Regions from separate parts of the Streptomyces sp. MI02-7b genome, predicted to be linked through region 1. Evidence: predicted binding sites of a transcription regulator. Region 1 holds the regulator's gene; the other holds the start of a gene.

What was found. The regulator HrcA, encoded in region 1, represses chaperone genes, less so after heat shock. The targets are predictions, from matches to a motif close to TTNGCACTCNGNNNNNCNGAGTGCNAA.
Region 2: groES (co-chaperone GroES) is a predicted target of HrcA. The motif match lies at 5,756-5,782, and genes of this name have one in related genera.

The regions. Positions count from the first base shown of each region.
Region 1 is NZ_JARAWX010000029.1:44,724-52,123, reverse strand. Features, by position in the region: gene hemW (radical SAM family heme chaperone HemW) at 1-789, shown strand, start outside; gene PV364_RS34415 (DUF3097 domain-containing protein) at 790-1,620, opposite strand; gene PV364_RS34410 (MBL fold metallo-hydrolase) at 1,651-2,310, opposite strand; gene hrcA (heat-inducible transcriptional repressor HrcA) at 2,589-3,605, shown strand; gene dnaJ (molecular chaperone DnaJ) at 3,605-4,744, shown strand; gene PV364_RS34395 (nitronate monooxygenase) at 4,830-5,903, shown strand; gene PV364_RS34390 (16S rRNA (uracil(1498)-N(3))-methyltransferase) at 5,900-6,637, shown strand; gene PV364_RS34385 (S41 family peptidase) at 6,808-7,400, shown strand, end outside.
Region 2 is NZ_JARAWX010000003.1:171,559-178,958, forward strand. Features, by position in the region: gene tsaB (tRNA (adenosine(37)-N6)-threonylcarbamoyltransferase complex dimerization subunit type 1 TsaB) at 1-90, shown strand, start outside; gene rimI (ribosomal protein S18-alanine N-acetyltransferase) at 108-620, shown strand; gene tsaD (tRNA (adenosine(37)-N6)-threonylcarbamoyltransferase complex transferase subunit TsaD) at 613-1,713, shown strand; gene PV364_RS05510 (hypothetical protein) at 1,710-1,961, shown strand; gene PV364_RS05515 (THUMP-like domain-containing protein) at 2,517-3,719, opposite strand; gene PV364_RS05520 (hypothetical protein) at 3,780-5,150, shown strand; gene PV364_RS05525 (NUDIX hydrolase) at 5,150-5,725, shown strand; gene groES (co-chaperone GroES) at 5,885-6,193, shown strand; gene groL (chaperonin GroEL) at 6,318-7,400, shown strand, end outside.

The sequences.
Region 1 (7,400 bases):
GGCTTCAACCGGATGTCGTTCGGGATGCAGAGCGCCCGGCAGCACGTGCTGCAGGTGCTGGACCGCAGGCACACGCCGGGCCGGCCGGAGGCCTGCGTGGCGGAGGCGCGGGCAGCCGGCTTCGAGCATGTGAACCTGGACCTGATCTACGGCACACCGGGGGAGTCGGACGACGACTGGCGGGCGTCCCTGGACGCGGCGATCGACGCGGGCCCGGACCATGTGTCGGCGTACGCGCTGATCGTGGAGGAGGGCACGCAGCTGGCCCGCCGGATCCGGCGGGGCGAGGTGCCGATGACCGACGACGACGTCCACGCGGACCGCTACCTGATCGCCGAGGAGCGTCTGTCGGAAGCCGGTTTCGACTGGTACGAGGTGTCGAACTGGGCGACCTCGACGTCGGCCCGGTGCCGCCACAACGAGCTGTACTGGACGGGCGCCGACTGGTGGGGCGCCGGACCGGGCGCGCACGCCCACGTGGGCGGCGTGCGCTGGTGGAACGTGAAGCACCCCGCGGCGTACGCGGCGGCGCTCGCGGAGGGGCGCAGTCCCGGCGCGGGCCGCGAGGTGCTGGCCGCGGAGGACCGCCGGGTGGAGCGCATCCTGCTGGAGCTGCGGCTCGCGGACGGCTGCCCGCTGGACATCCTGGCCCCGGCCGGGGCGGCGGCCGCCGGGCGCGCGGTGGCCGACGGGCTGCTGGAGCCGGGCGCGTACGAAACCGGGCGGGCGGTGCTCACGCTGCGCGGGCGGCTGCTCGCGGACGCGGTGGTCAGGGACCTGGTCGACTGATCAGGCGCCCGGGGCCGTGACGAAGTCGATCAGCTCCTCCACGCGGCCCAGCAGTTCCGGCTGGAGGTCCTTGTAGGAACGGACCGAGCCCAGGATGTGCTGCCAGGCGGCTCCGGTGTTCTCCGGCCAGCCGAGCGCGCGGCACACCCCGGTCTTCCAGTCCTGGCCGCGCGGCACCGCCGGCCAGGCGGGGATGCCGACGGAGGAGGGCTTCACGGCCTCCCAGACGTCGATGTAGGGGTGGCCGGCGACCAGCACGTGGTCGCCGGTGACCGAGGCGGCGATCCGGGACTCCTTGGAGCCCGGTACGAGGTGGTCGACGAGCACGCCGAGCCGTGCGCCGGGTCCGGGGGCGAAGGCGGAGACGATGGCGGGCAGGTCGTCGACGCCCTCCAGGTACTCCACGACGATGCCCTCGACCCGCAGGTCGTCGCCCCAGACCCGCTCGACGAGCTCCGCGTCGTGGCGTCCCTCGACGTAGATGCGCCCGGCGCGGGCGACCCGGGCCCGTGCGCCGGGGACGGCGAGGGAGCCCGAGGCGGTCAGCCGGGGGCCGGAGGGGGCGGCGGCGGTGGGCCGCACCAGGGTGACGACCTTGCCCTCCAGGAGGAAGCCGCGCGGCACGAGGGGGAAGACCCGGTGCCTGCCGAAGCGGTCCTCCAGCGTGACGGTCGGCCCCTCGGCGGTCTTCTCGCAGCGGATCACCGCCCCGCAGAAGCCGGTGGAGACCTCCTCCACCACCAGGTCCCGTTCGGCCGCGACCTCGGGCGCGGGCACGGACGGCCGCTTCCAGGGCGGGGTGAGATCGGCGTCGTAGTTCCGGCTGCGCATGCCAGGGATCGTATCCGGACGGACCGCCGCTCAAGCGGATCCGAACCGGGCCGCCAGCGCGTCCCGTTGGGCGCGGACGAAGCGCGCGTCGACCACGGCTCCGTGTCCGGGGACGTAGAGCGCGCTCTCGCCGCCCAGCTCCAGCAGCCGGTCCAGGGTGCCCGGCCACGCGCCCGGGGCGGCGTCCGGGCCGGCCTGCGGCTCGCCGGACTCCTCGACGAGGTCGCCGCAGAAGACCACGGCGGGCGTCCCGGGCACGACCACCACCAGGTCGTGCGTGGTGTGTCCCTCACCGGGGTGGACCAGCAGGACCTCGCGGTCGCCGCCGAGGTCCAGTGCCCAGCGGCCGTCCACGAGGTGACCGGGCGGCACCAGGACCTCCGCGGCCAGCGTCGCGGCCTCCTCGCCGGCGCCGTGCTCGATCGCGTCCAGGCGCAGCGTGAAGCGCTCGCGGCCGAGGTGGGCGCCGAGTGTCATCTCGCCGAAGACCTGGGCGCCGGGGAAGGCGGCCGTGCCGAAGACGTGGTCGAAGTGACCGTGGGTCAGTGCGATGTGCGTCACGTCGCGCCCGGTCAGCTCACGGACCCGGCGGCCCAGCTCGGCCCCCTCGGCGACCGAGGAGCCGGTGTCCACCAGCAGGACGCCCTCGGCGCCGACGACGACCCCGATGGTGACGTCGAGGAACGGCATCCGGCAGCGGGCCACGCCGGGTGCCAGGTGCTCCCAGCCGGCGAAGGGCTCCGGCGCCGTCGGTGTCGTCTCCACACCGCGACGGTATCCCCGCCGGGGTGGGCCGCGCGCGCTACGGTGGCCGGTCGAGGGGGTCCGGGTGCGGACCGCCCTTGCCGAGGTCTTGCCTCCCCGCCGTACACTGACTTGGGGAAAGCTGGCACTCACTTGTCGGGAGTGCCAGGGCACGGAGAACGACCGACGCACCGGTGACCGGACGACTGGAGGTGGACGCCGCAATGCTGAGCGAACGACGACTCGATGTGCTGCGTGCCATTGTCCAGGACTACGTGGGCACCGAGGAACCGGTCGGCTCCAAGGCGCTCACCGAGCGCCACCGGCTGGGGGTGTCCCCGGCCACGGTGCGCAACGACATGGCCGTGCTGGAGGAGGAGGGCTACATCCAGCAGCCCCACACCAGCGCCGGCCGGGTGCCGACCGACAAGGGCTACCGGCTCTTCGTCGACCGGCTCACGAACGTCAAGCCGCTGTCGGGCGCGGAGCGCCGGGCCATCCAGAACTTCCTGGACGGCGCCGTGGACCTCGACGACGTGGTGGCCCGCACCGTGCGGCTGCTGGCGCAGCTGACCCGGCAGGTCGCCGTCGTCCAGTACCCGTCGCTGACCCGCTCGACCGTGCGGCACGTCGAACTGCTGGCCCTGGCGCCGGCCCGGCTGATGCTGGTGCTGATCACGGACACCGGCCGGGTGGAGCAGCGGCTGGTCGACGCGCCCGCGCCGGTGGGCGAGACCGTGCTGGCCGATCTGCGGGCCCGGCTCAACAGCCGGGTGGTGGGACGGCGCTTCGCCGACGTCCCGCAGCTGGTGCAGGACCTCGCGGACGGCTTCGAGCCGGACGACCGGCCGTCGGTGCAGGTCGTGCTGGCGACGCTGCTGGAGACCCTGGTCGAGGAGACCGAGGAACGGATCATGCTGGGCGGCACCGCCAACCTGACCCGTTTCGGCCATGATTTCCCCCTCACGATCCGCCCGGTGCTGGAGGCGCTGGAGGAGCAGGTCGTGCTCCTCAAGCTGCTGGGCGAGGCCGGGGATTCGGGCGTGACCGTGCGAATCGGTCACGAGAATTTCCACGAGGGCCTGAACTCCACATCGGTCGTCTCCGTCGGCTACGGTTCGGGCGACGAGGCGGTCGCGAAACTTGGCGTGGTCGGCCCGACCCGCATGGACTACCCCGGAACGATGGGAGCGGTACGCGCAGTGGCACGTTACGTCGGACAGATCCTGGCGGAGTCGTAGTGGCCACCGACTACTACGCCGTGCTCGGCGTGCGCCGCGACGCGAGTCCGGACGAGATCAAGAAGGCCTTCCGCCGTCTCGCGCGCGAGCTGCACCCGGACGTCAATCCGGACCCGAAGACCCAGGAGCGGTTCAAGGAGATCAACGCCGCTTACGAGGTGCTGTCGGACCCGCAGAAGAAGCAGGTCTACGACCTCGGCGGCGACCCGCTGTCCGCCAACGGCGGCGGTGCCGGCGCGGGCGCGGGCTTCGGCCAGGGCTTCGGCAACTTCAGCGACATCATGGACGCCTTCTTCGGCACGGCGTCCCAGCGCGGTCCGCGCTCGCGCACCCGGCGCGGCCAGGACGCGATGATCCGGCTGGAGATCGAGCTCGACGAGGCCGCCTTCGGCACGACCAAGGACATCCAGGTCGACACGGCGATCGTCTGCAACACCTGCCACGGCGAGGGCGCCGCCCCCGGCACCTCGGCGCAGACCTGCGACATGTGCCGCGGCCGCGGTGAGGTCTCCCAGGTCACCCGGTCCTTCCTGGGCCAGGTCATGACCTCCCGGCCCTGCCCCCAGTGCCAGGGCTTCGGCACCGTCGTGCCGAACCCGTGCCCGGAGTGCGCGGGCGACGGCCGGGTCCGCTCGCGGCGCACGCTGACGGTGAAGATCCCCGCCGGTGTCGACAACGGCACCCGCATCCAGCTCGCGGGCGAGGGCGAGGTCGGCCCCGGCGGCGGGCCCGCCGGCGACCTCTACGTGGAGATCCGCGAGCTGCCGCACGCGCAGTTCCAGCGGCGCGGCGACGACCTGCACTGCACCGTCACCATCCCGATGACGGCGGCGGCGCTGGGCACCAAGGTGCCGCTGGAGACCCTGGACGGCCTGGAGGAGATCGACATCCGGCCGGGCACGCAGTCCGGCCAGTCGATCCCGCTGCACCAGCGCGGCATCACGCATCTGCGCGGCGGCGGCCGGGGTGACCTGGTCGTGCACGTCGAGGTGCAGACCCCGGGCAAGCTCGACCCGGACCAGGAGGAACTCCTGCGGCGCCTGGCGAAGCTGCGCGGCGAGGAGCGGCCGCTCGGCCAGTTCCAGCCGGGCCAGCAGGGTCTGTTCTCGCGGCTGAAGGACGCCTTCAACGGCCGCTGAGCGCGCGGCATGACACGGAACGGGGCGCGGGCACCCGCCCGCGCCCCGCGCAGCCGTGCGTCCGAGGTCGTGAAACGATGGGCGCATGGCCGCGCTGACCGATCTCTCCACCCTCGCCGCGCATCCGGTCGTGCAGGCGCCGATGGCCGGCGGGACGTCCACTCCCGCCCTGGCGGCGGCCGTGGCCGAGGGCGGCGGTGTCGGCTTCCTGGCGGCCGGCTTCCGGACCGCGGAGGCCATGCGCGAGGAGATCGCACAGGTCCGGCGGCTCACCTCGCGGCCCTTCGGCGTGAACGTGTTCCTGCCGCAGCGCGAGACCGCCGACCCCGCGCGCGTCGAGGACTTCGCCGCGCGGCTGGCGGGTGAGGCCACCCGCTACGGCACGTTCCTGGGCGACCCCGGCACGGGCGGCGACGCCGTACTGGAGGACGCGTACGGGGCGAAGATCGAGGCCCTGCTGGAGGACCCCGTCCCCCTGGTGAGCTTCACCTTCGGCTGTCCGGAGCCCGCGGTGCTGCGGGCCTTCGGCGACGCCGGCACGGTCACCGTCGTCACCGTGACCTCGGTCGCCGAGGCGCGGGCCGCCGAGGAGGCGGGCGCGGCGGCGGTGTGCGTGCAGGGCGCCGAGGCCGGCGGCCACCAGTCCACGCACCGCGACGATCCGGAGCGGGACGGTACCGAGACCGGGCTGCTCGTCCTGCTGCCGCAGGTGCGGGAGGCCGTGTCGCTGCCCCTCGTGGCGGCGGGCGGCATCATGCGCGGCGCGCAGATCGCCGCGGTGCTGGCGGCGGGTGCGGACGCGGCGCAGATGGGCACCGCCTTCCTGGCCTGTCCCGAGTCGGGGGCGCACCCGGTGCACAAGCGGGCCCTGACCGACCCCGACTTCGCGGAAACCGAGCTGACCCGGGCGTTCACCGGTCGTCCCGCGCGGGGGCTGGTCAACCGGTACCTGCGCGAGCACGGCCGGTACGCCCCGCCCGGCTACCCGCGGATCCACTTCCTGACCGCCCCGGTGCGCGGGGCGGCCGCCGCGGCCGGTGACCCCGGGGCGATGGCCCTGTGGGCCGGCCAGGGGCACGCCATGGCCAGGGAGCTGCCCGCCATCGACCTCGTCCGGCTGCTCGCGGCCGAACTCGACTCCGCCCGGAGCGCTTTGTGACCGCCCCTGTCTTCGTTGTCGAGCCCGGCGCCCTGGGCCCGGACCGGATCACGCTCTCCGGCCCCGAGGGGCGGCACGCCGTCTCCGTGCGGCGGCTGCAGGTCGGAGAGGAGATCGTGCTGACGGACGGTCAGGGGCGGGGCGCGCAGGGCGTCGTGGCCGTCGTGGACGGCAAGGACACCCTCGAGGTCGCCGTCACCGGGGTCCGGGAGGAGCCCGTCCCCCGCCCGCGGATCACGGTGGTGCAGGCCCTCCCGAAGGGCGACCGCGGCGAACTGGCCGTGGAGACCATGACGGAGGTCGGCGTCGACGCGATCGTGCCGTGGGCCGCCGCCCGCTGCATCACGCAGTGGAAGGGCGACCGCGGCGCCAAGTCCCTCGCCAAGTGGCGCTCCACCGCCCGCGAGGCCGCCAAGCAGGCCCGCCGTCTGCGCTTCCCCGACGTCGGCGAGTTGGCGACGACCCGTCAGCTCGGGCCGCTGCTCGCCGGTGCCGCCTTCGCCGCCGTCCTCCACGAGGAGGGGTCAGAGCCGCTGGCCGCCGCGGCCCTTCCGGCGGACGGCGACATCGTCCTGGTCGTCGGGCCCGAGGGCGGTGTCTCCCCCGAGGAGCTGGACACCCTGGCCGCGGCGGGGGCCAAGCCGTACCGGCTCGGCGCGAGTGTCCTGCGCACCTCGACGGCCGGTGTCGCGGCGACCGCGCTGCTCCTGGGACGCACGGGCCGCTGGGGCTGAGCGCTCCGCCCTGTGTGCGCTCGTCCCCGGGCGCGCGCCCGTCCCGGTGCCGGCGCTCCCCGGCACCGCGCGTCGCTTTCGGCACCGGTGCGCCCGTCGGCTCCCTCCCGCAGGGCAAATGAGATCCAAAACCCCTGACCCACAGGCCACCGGGTGGTTAATGTGACGGCGTGACGCAGCCTTCGCACCCCTCGTACCTCCGCTTTCCCCATCTGCACGGCGACCTGATCACCTTCATCGCCGAGGACGACGTCTGGGCGGCCCCGCTCGACGGCGCCGGCCGGGCGTGGCGCGTGAGCGCGGACAACATGCCGGTGGCACACCCGCGGTTCTCGCCGGACGGGGCGCACGTGGCGTGGAGCTCGACCCGCGACGGGGCGCCGGAGGTCCATGTGGCGCCGGTCGACGGCGGCCCCTCGAAGCGGCTGACGTTCTGGGGCGCCGGGCGCGCCCTGGTGCGCGGCTGGACCGCGGACGGCGAGGTACTGGCCATCAGCCCGCACGGGCAGGCGTCCTCGCGCCGCAGCTGGGCGTGGGCGGTCCCGCTCGACGGCGGCCCGGCCCGCACCCTGCCGTACGGGCCCGTCGGGGACGTCGCGTACGGGCCGGACGGCGCGGTGCTGCTGCTGTCCGCGACGATGGGCCGCGAGGCGGCGGCGTGGAAGCGCTACCGCGGCGGCACGGCGGGCAAGCTGTGGATCGACCGCTCGGGGAGCGGGGAGTTCGAGCGGGTCCACGCGGACCTGGACGGCAACCTGGAGTG
Region 2 (7,400 bases), on a different contig from region 1:
GGCGAGGACTTCCTCCCCCCGCTGCCGCTCTATCTGCGCCGCCCCGACGCGCAGGTGCCGGCCGGTTACAAGGCGGTCCTGCCGAAGTGACCGCCGTACTGCGCGAGATGCGCTGGTGGGACCTGGACCCGGTGATGGGGCTGGAGGACGCGCTCTTCCCCGACGACGCCTGGTCGCGCGGCATGTTCTGGTCCGAACTCGCCGACGCCCGGCACCCGGCCGCGACCCGGCACTACGTCGTCGCCGAGGAGGCGGACGGCCGCGTGGTCGGCTACGCGGGTCTGGCCGCCGTGGCCGGCACCGGCGACGTGCAGACCATCGCCACCGCCCGCGACCAGTGGGGCACCGGGCTCGGTGCCCGCCTGCTGCGCGAACTGCTGCACCAGGCCACCGCGTTCGAGTGCCACGAGGTGCTGCTGGAGGTGCGGGTCGACAACGTCCGCGCCCAGCGGCTGTACGAGCGCTTCGGCTTCGAGCCGATCGGTTTCCGGCGCGGCTACTACCAGCCCGGCAACGTCGACGCCCTCGTCATGCGGCTCGCCGACCTGACGGCGGCGCCCGGGGCGGCGGACACACGAGAAACACCAGGTCTACAAGGAACTGAGACGACCCATGGCTGACGAGCCCCTTGTCCTCGGCATCGAGACGTCCTGCGACGAGACCGGTGTCGGCATCGTGCGCGGTCACACCCTGCTGGCCGACGCGGTCGCGTCCAGCGTGGACGAGCACGCCCGGTTCGGCGGCGTCGTCCCCGAGGTCGCCAGCCGCGCCCACCTGGAGGCGATGGTCCCCACCATCCGGCGCGCGCTGAAGGAGGCCGGCGTCGCCGCCTCCGACCTGGACGGCATCGCCGTCACCGCCGGCCCGGGCCTGGCGGGCGCGCTCCTGGTCGGCGTCTCGGCCGCCAAGGCGTACGCCTACGCCCTCGGCAAGTCGCTGTACGGCGTGAACCACCTCGCCTCGCACATCTGCGTCGACCAGCTGGAGCACGGCGCGCTGCCGGAGCCCACGATGGCGCTGCTGGTCTCCGGCGGGCACTCCTCGCTACTGCTGGCGCCCGACATCACCGGCGACGTGCGGCCGCTCGGCGCGACCATCGACGACGCGGCGGGCGAGGCCTTCGACAAGGTCGCCCGCGTGCTGGGCCTCGGCTTCCCCGGCGGCCCGGCCATCGACCGCGTCGCGCGCGAGGGCGACCGGGCCGCGATCCGCTTCCCGCGCGGCCTGACCGGCTCGCGGGACCCGCTGTACGACTTCTCCTTCTCCGGGCTGAAGACCGCCGTGGCCCGCTGGATCGAGTCCAAGCGCCGGGAGGGCGAGGACGTGCCCGTCGCGGACGTCGCCGCGTCCTTCCAGGAGGCCGTGGCGGACGTGCTGACGCGCAAGGCGATCCGCGCCTGCAAGGACAACGGCGTCGACCACCTCATGGTCGGCGGCGGTGTCGCGGCCAACAGCCGGCTGCGCTCGCTGGCCCAGGAGCGGTGCGACGACGCGGGCATCATCCTGCGCGTGCCGCGGCCCAAGCTCTGCACCGACAACGGAGCGATGGTGGCGGCGCTCGGGGCGGAGATGGTGGCCCGCGGCCGCCCCTCCTCGACGTGGGACCTGCCCGCGGACTCCTCGCTGCTCGTCACGGACGTGTCCGTGCCGGGGCACACGCACGATCACGATCACGTGCACGAGCTCAGCAAGGACAACCTCTACTCGTCATGACCGTCGCCCTGATGTGGGAGGCCCGCGCCGTGGAGGGCCGCGGGCCCGAACTCCTCGCGTGGGTCCGTGCGCAGACGCTGACGCCCGCACCGTTGCGCCGGGAGACCTTTTCCGCGCCGCGGGACCGGGTGCTGGTGATCACGTGGTGGGAGGCGCCGTACGACGCGGAGCTTCCGGAATTCCCCGAGCCGGAGGAGGGGTTGGCCCTGCGGGCCGTCCATCGCTGGCGCTTCGAGGCGTTGGCGTGACCCCATGTGCGGGTGCGCTGCGCGGGCTGTGCGGGGAGGCTTGCTCCCCGCCCTCCCTCCCCCAGCCTTCGGCCGGGGGGGGCGCCCCCAGCTACCGCCGGGAGGTGCCCCCACGGGGCTCGCGGTTTGGCCCCACATCGTCCGGCATCGGACCCCGCAGTCTCCGCTCGTCCCTCCCCCAGCTACCGCTGGGGGAGGGACCCCGCCACGCCCCCTCCCGGGTCGGCGTGGCGAACTGACGGCCGGTGGGGGTTCTGTCGGCGGTGACGGCTGCGCCCTTGGACGGCGCTGCGCCAACGGTGGCCCGAGCACGGTGCCGCTTCTACCCCCACGGGGATCAGGCGCTCGCAACTACGGAGGGGGCGGGGGTGGTGGGGGCACCCCCGGCCGGAGGCTGGGGGAGGGTGGGTGTTCTGGACTGTGGAGCATATTTGGGTGCATGACCCGGGGTGATCAGTTGAGCGTGCGTGAGGCACCTAAATGTGCTGTCCAGAATGGCCGGCCCCGGAGGCCCCGCACCCGGCCCACCCCGCACGCGCGCCGGGGTACCTGACTTCACAGGGCACCCGGGCGGGCGGGCGGGGAGGGCGCGGGCGCCCCGAGCAGCATGCTGGGCGCACCCGCGACCCGCGTCAGGAAGACCGTCGCCGCGTTGGGCCCCTGGGCCCTGACCCGGCGGCGCAGTTCCTCCGGCTCGACCGCGGAGCCCCGCTTCTTGACCGTGAGCACGCCCACCTCCCGTTCGCGCAACAGCGCCTTGAGCCGCTTGAGGCTGAACGGCAGCACGTCGGTGATCTCGTACGCGGAGGCGTACGGCGTGCTGTGCCGCTCGTCCGAGGTGACGTAGGCGATGGTCTCGTCGATCAGGCCGCCCCCGACCCGGGCCGCGACGTCCGCGACGAGGTGGGCCCGGATGACCGCGCCGTCGGGCTCGTACAGCCAGCGCCCGACCGGGCGCACCGCGGGGTCGGGCAGGCCGGCGGCGGGCAGTGAGGCGCCGGAGGGGAGCAGCGTCGCCCGCCGGGCGCCGGAGTCCGTGCCGAACCAGAGCACGGCCTCCTTCACGTCGCCGTGGTCGGAGACCCACTCCGCCTCCGCGTCCTGCGGCACCGCCTCGTGCGGGATGCCGGGCGCGACCTTCAGCGCCGCCAGCGGTGCCCCGCGGGCCGCCGTCACGGCCCATGACAGCGGCGGGGAGTACGCCTCGGGGTCGAAGATCCTGCCGCGTCCCCCGCGCCGGGCCGGGTCGACGAAGACCGCGTCGCAGCCGTCCGTCCCCACCTCCGTGACGTCGGCGCAGCGCACGTCGATGCGTTCCGCGAGCCCCAGCGCCCGCGCGTTGGCCCGCGCCACCGCGCAGGTCAGGGGGTCGCGGTCGACCGCGAGCACGTGCACCCCGGCCCGCGCCAGCGGGATCGCGTCGCCGCCGATCCCGCAGCACAGGTCGGCCAGCCTCCGCACGCCGAGGGCCGCGAACCGCTCCGCCCGGTGCCGCGCCACCGACGCCCGCGTCGACTGCTCCACGCCGTTGGGGGTGAAGTACATCGCGTACGCGTCCGCGCCGAACTTCGCCTCCGCCCGCTGCCGCAGCCGCGCCTGGGTGAGCGCCGCCGAGACCAGCGCCGCGTCGTGCTCGCGCCGCAGCCGGGTCGCGGTGGCGATCTCGTCCGCGGGGTCGTAGTCGCGGAGGCAGGCCAGCAGCCGCTGCCCCTCGTCGGTCAGCAGGGCGGAGAACGCGTCGAGATCCACGCCGTCCATTGTCCCGCGCCACCGGTGTCTGCTGGACTGGGCCCCGACCGGCGGCGAGGGGGCGGACGGATGGCAGCGGCGGCCGTGCTGAGCACGGCATGGGACAGCGTCCGGCAGCGGGCCACGCTCGGCGCGTACGCGCCCGGCGGCGGGGCCGTGCCGGCCGAGCGGCTGGACGCGCAGGGGCGGGCCGAACTGCTCGGGCGGCTGCGCTGGGAGGTCGTCCAGGGCGGCTCGCTGTTCCTGGTGTACGCGCAACTGCTCGACGGCGCCGCCTTCCACGTGCTGCGGCCGCGCGAGCTGATGGACGAACTGGCGCTTCGCGCGGTGGGCGGCGGGGCGATGCTGCCGATCCGGGTGAACGCCCGTGACGCGGACCTGCCCGGCCAGCTGGTCGCCCTGCTGTCGACGGGTTTCCTGTTCTCCTCGCTGCCGCTGTCCGAGGAGCAGTGCCTGCGGCTGCAACGGGAGCTGGGTTCCCGCGCGGACCCCTCCGCCGCGGCCGCGCTGCTCGCCGACGCCGGGCCGGTGGCCGCCGCCGACCGGCTGCTGGCCGCCACCGGGGTCCTGGGTACCGCGCTGCGGCACCGGGTGGTCGCGCGGTGGGGCGACTGGCTGGAGGCGGCCGCTCGGGGCCAGGTGGAGGTCAGCCCCCTGGTCCCGGCCGACTACGCGACGGCGTACGCCGTGCAGCCCCCGCCGCGCGCCGGGGACCTGGGCAGCGACGAGGCGCGCGCGGTGCTGGCCGAGTGGACCGGCGGCGCCCTGGACGCGGGCGGCATGCCGAGCCGCAGCCGCCTGTACGCGCGCCTGGACCCTCTCCTGCACTCCGCCGACCCGGCCGTGCGGGCGGACGCCGCGACGCTGCGCGAGGCGTTCGACGCGACGTACTACCGGGCCATCGCGGCCGGCGAGGGATGCTCCCTCGGCCTGCCCGCCGCCCGGCACGGCGTGGACCGCGGACAGGTCGCCGAACTCGCCGCCCGCACACCGCTGGTGTCCTTCCCGACCCGGTTCGAGCTGCGGTTCGGCCTGATGACCCCGGCGCAGTGGCAGCGCTTCACCGACGACGCCGCGGACGCGCTGCGGGCCTGGTGGGAGCACCACGACATCACCGCCCTCCAGGAGGTCGGAGACCTGCTGGGCGGGCGCACGAAGGAGCCGCCGCGGGGTCGTGGGGCGGAGGTGCCGGTGACCCGCATCCAGCGGATCGGGCGGGCGGTGCGCGGCGTGGGGGCCGAGGCGGTCGCCGGCGGCGGGCTGAGCCTGGCCGCGGGCGTGCTCGGCCAGGACGTCCTCGGGGTGTTCGCCTCCGGTGCGGCCGGGGTGCTCGCCCCCGTGCTCGTGGCGGCCGTGACCGCCGGGCTGCCGCGCCTGCGGGGCTACCGCGGGCGGTACGACGTGATCGAGCTGCCCGGAGCCCGGGGGAGGACGGCCTGATGGACCACGAGGCGACGCGTACCGGGACCCGTACGGCGTACCGCGACGCGCAGGGCGGCCGGTGGTGCGAGGTCCACCTCGACAGCTACCGGGCGGCCTCCGGCGCGGAGATGGAAGTGCACCGCGTACGGGTCGGCGGCGGACGCACCGGGGTCGTGGTGCTCGCGCTGCGCGGCCAGGACGTGCTGATGGTCCGGCAGTGGCGCCCGGCGGTGGGCCGCTGGGCCTGGGAGCTGCCGCGCGGCTTCGGCGAGACCGACCCGGCCGCCGACGCGCTGCGCGAACTCGCCGAGGAGACCGGTCTGGTGGGCACCTCCGCGACCGTCCTGGCCCGCATGGACGTGGATTCCGGGATGCTGGAGAACGAGGTCGCCGTCGTGGAGGTCGCCGTCCCCGCGGACGCCGTCCTGGTCCCCGGCGCCGCGGGGGACGGCGAGGTCGAGGGCGCACGCTGGTGGAGCCGGGCCGAGATCGCCGCGGCGGTCCGCGCCGGCGAGCTGCGGGACGGCTTCACACTGGCCGCTCTGGGCGCCCTCGGCACGGCGCGTCCGGCGTGGCATTGGCACTCCGCTTGACCGAGTGCTAAGCGCGTCATAATCTCGGACCTGGCACTCAGCCATGCCGAGTGCCAACAACAAAGCGACGGGCAGGTCCGGCACCCGCGACGACGGGCCTACCAGGTCGCCACCCCAGACAGACACTCCCGTGAGCCCTTTGAAGGGGGAGGTCGGATCGTGACGACCGCCAGCACCAAGGTTGCCATCAAGCCGCTCGAGGACCGCATTGTGGTCCAGCCGCTGGATGCCGAGCAGACCACCGCCTCCGGCCTGGTCATCCCGGACACCGCCAAGGAGAAGCCCCAGGAGGGCGTCGTCCTGGCCGTCGGTCCGGGTCGCTTCGAGGACGGCAACCGCATCCCGCTCGACGTCAAGGTCGGCGACATCGTGCTGTACAGCAAGTACGGCGGCACCGAGGTCAAGTACAGCGGCGAGGAGTACCTCGTCCTCTCGGCTCGCGACGTCCTCGCGATCGTCGAGAAGTAAATTCGGCGCCGCTCGTAACCGAGAAATGCCGTGACCACGCCCCGGGCACACCGAGTCCTCGCACGGACCGGGGGCCCGGGGCGCGGTCTTTGACGAGAACCCAAAGACGAGGAATTCCGCCGGTATGGCCAAGATCCTGAAGTTCGACGAGGACGCCCGTCGCGCCCTTGAGCGTGGAGTCAACAAGCTCGCCGACACCGTGAAGGTGACGATCGGCCCCAAGGGCCGCAACGTCGTCATCGACAAGAAGTTCGGCGCCCCGACCATCACCAACGACGGCGTGACCATCGCCCGTGAGGTCGAGATCGACGACCCGTACGAGAACCTCGGCGCGCAGCTGGTGAAGGAGGTGGCGACCAAGACCAACGACATCGCGGGTGACGGCACCACCACCGCCACCGTGCTCGCCCAGGCGCTGGTCCGCGAGGGCCTGCGCAACGTCGCCGCCGGCGCGTCCCCCGCCTCCCTGAAGAAGGGCATCGACGCCGCCGTCAAGGCCGTCTCGGACGAGCTGCTCGCGTCGGCCCGCCCGATCGAGGGCAAGGACGACGTCGCCGCCGTCGCCGCGCTGTCCGCCCAGGACAAGCAGGTCGGCGAGCTGATCGCCGAGGCGATCGACAAGGTCGGCAAGGACGGTGTCATCACCGTCGAGGAGTCCAACACCTTCGGTCTGGAGCTGGACTTCACCGAGGGCATGGCCTTCGACAAGGGCTACCTGTCGCCGTACTTCGTGACGGACCCGGAGCGCCAGGAAGCCGTCCTGGAGGACCCGTACATCCTCATCACCCAGGGCAAGATCTCCTCCATCCAGGACCTGCTCCCGCTGCTGGAGAAGGTGCTGCAGGCGGGCGCCTCCAAGCCGCTGCTGATCATCGCCGAGGACGTCGAGGGCGAGGCCCTGTCCACCCTGGTGGTCAACAAGATCCGCGGCACCTTCAACGCGGTCGCGGTCAAGGCCCCCGGCTTCGGTGACCGCCGCAAGGCCATGCTGGGCGACATCGCCGCCCTCACCGGCGCGACCGTCGTGGCCGAGGAGGTCGGCCTCAAGCTCGACCAGGTCGGCCTGGACGTGCTCGGCAACGCCCGCCGCGTGACCGTCACCAAGGACGAGACCACCGTCGTCGACGGCTCGGGCGACTCCTCGGAGATCGAGGGCCGGATCAACCAGATCAAGGCCGAGATCACCACCACGGACTCCGACTGGGAC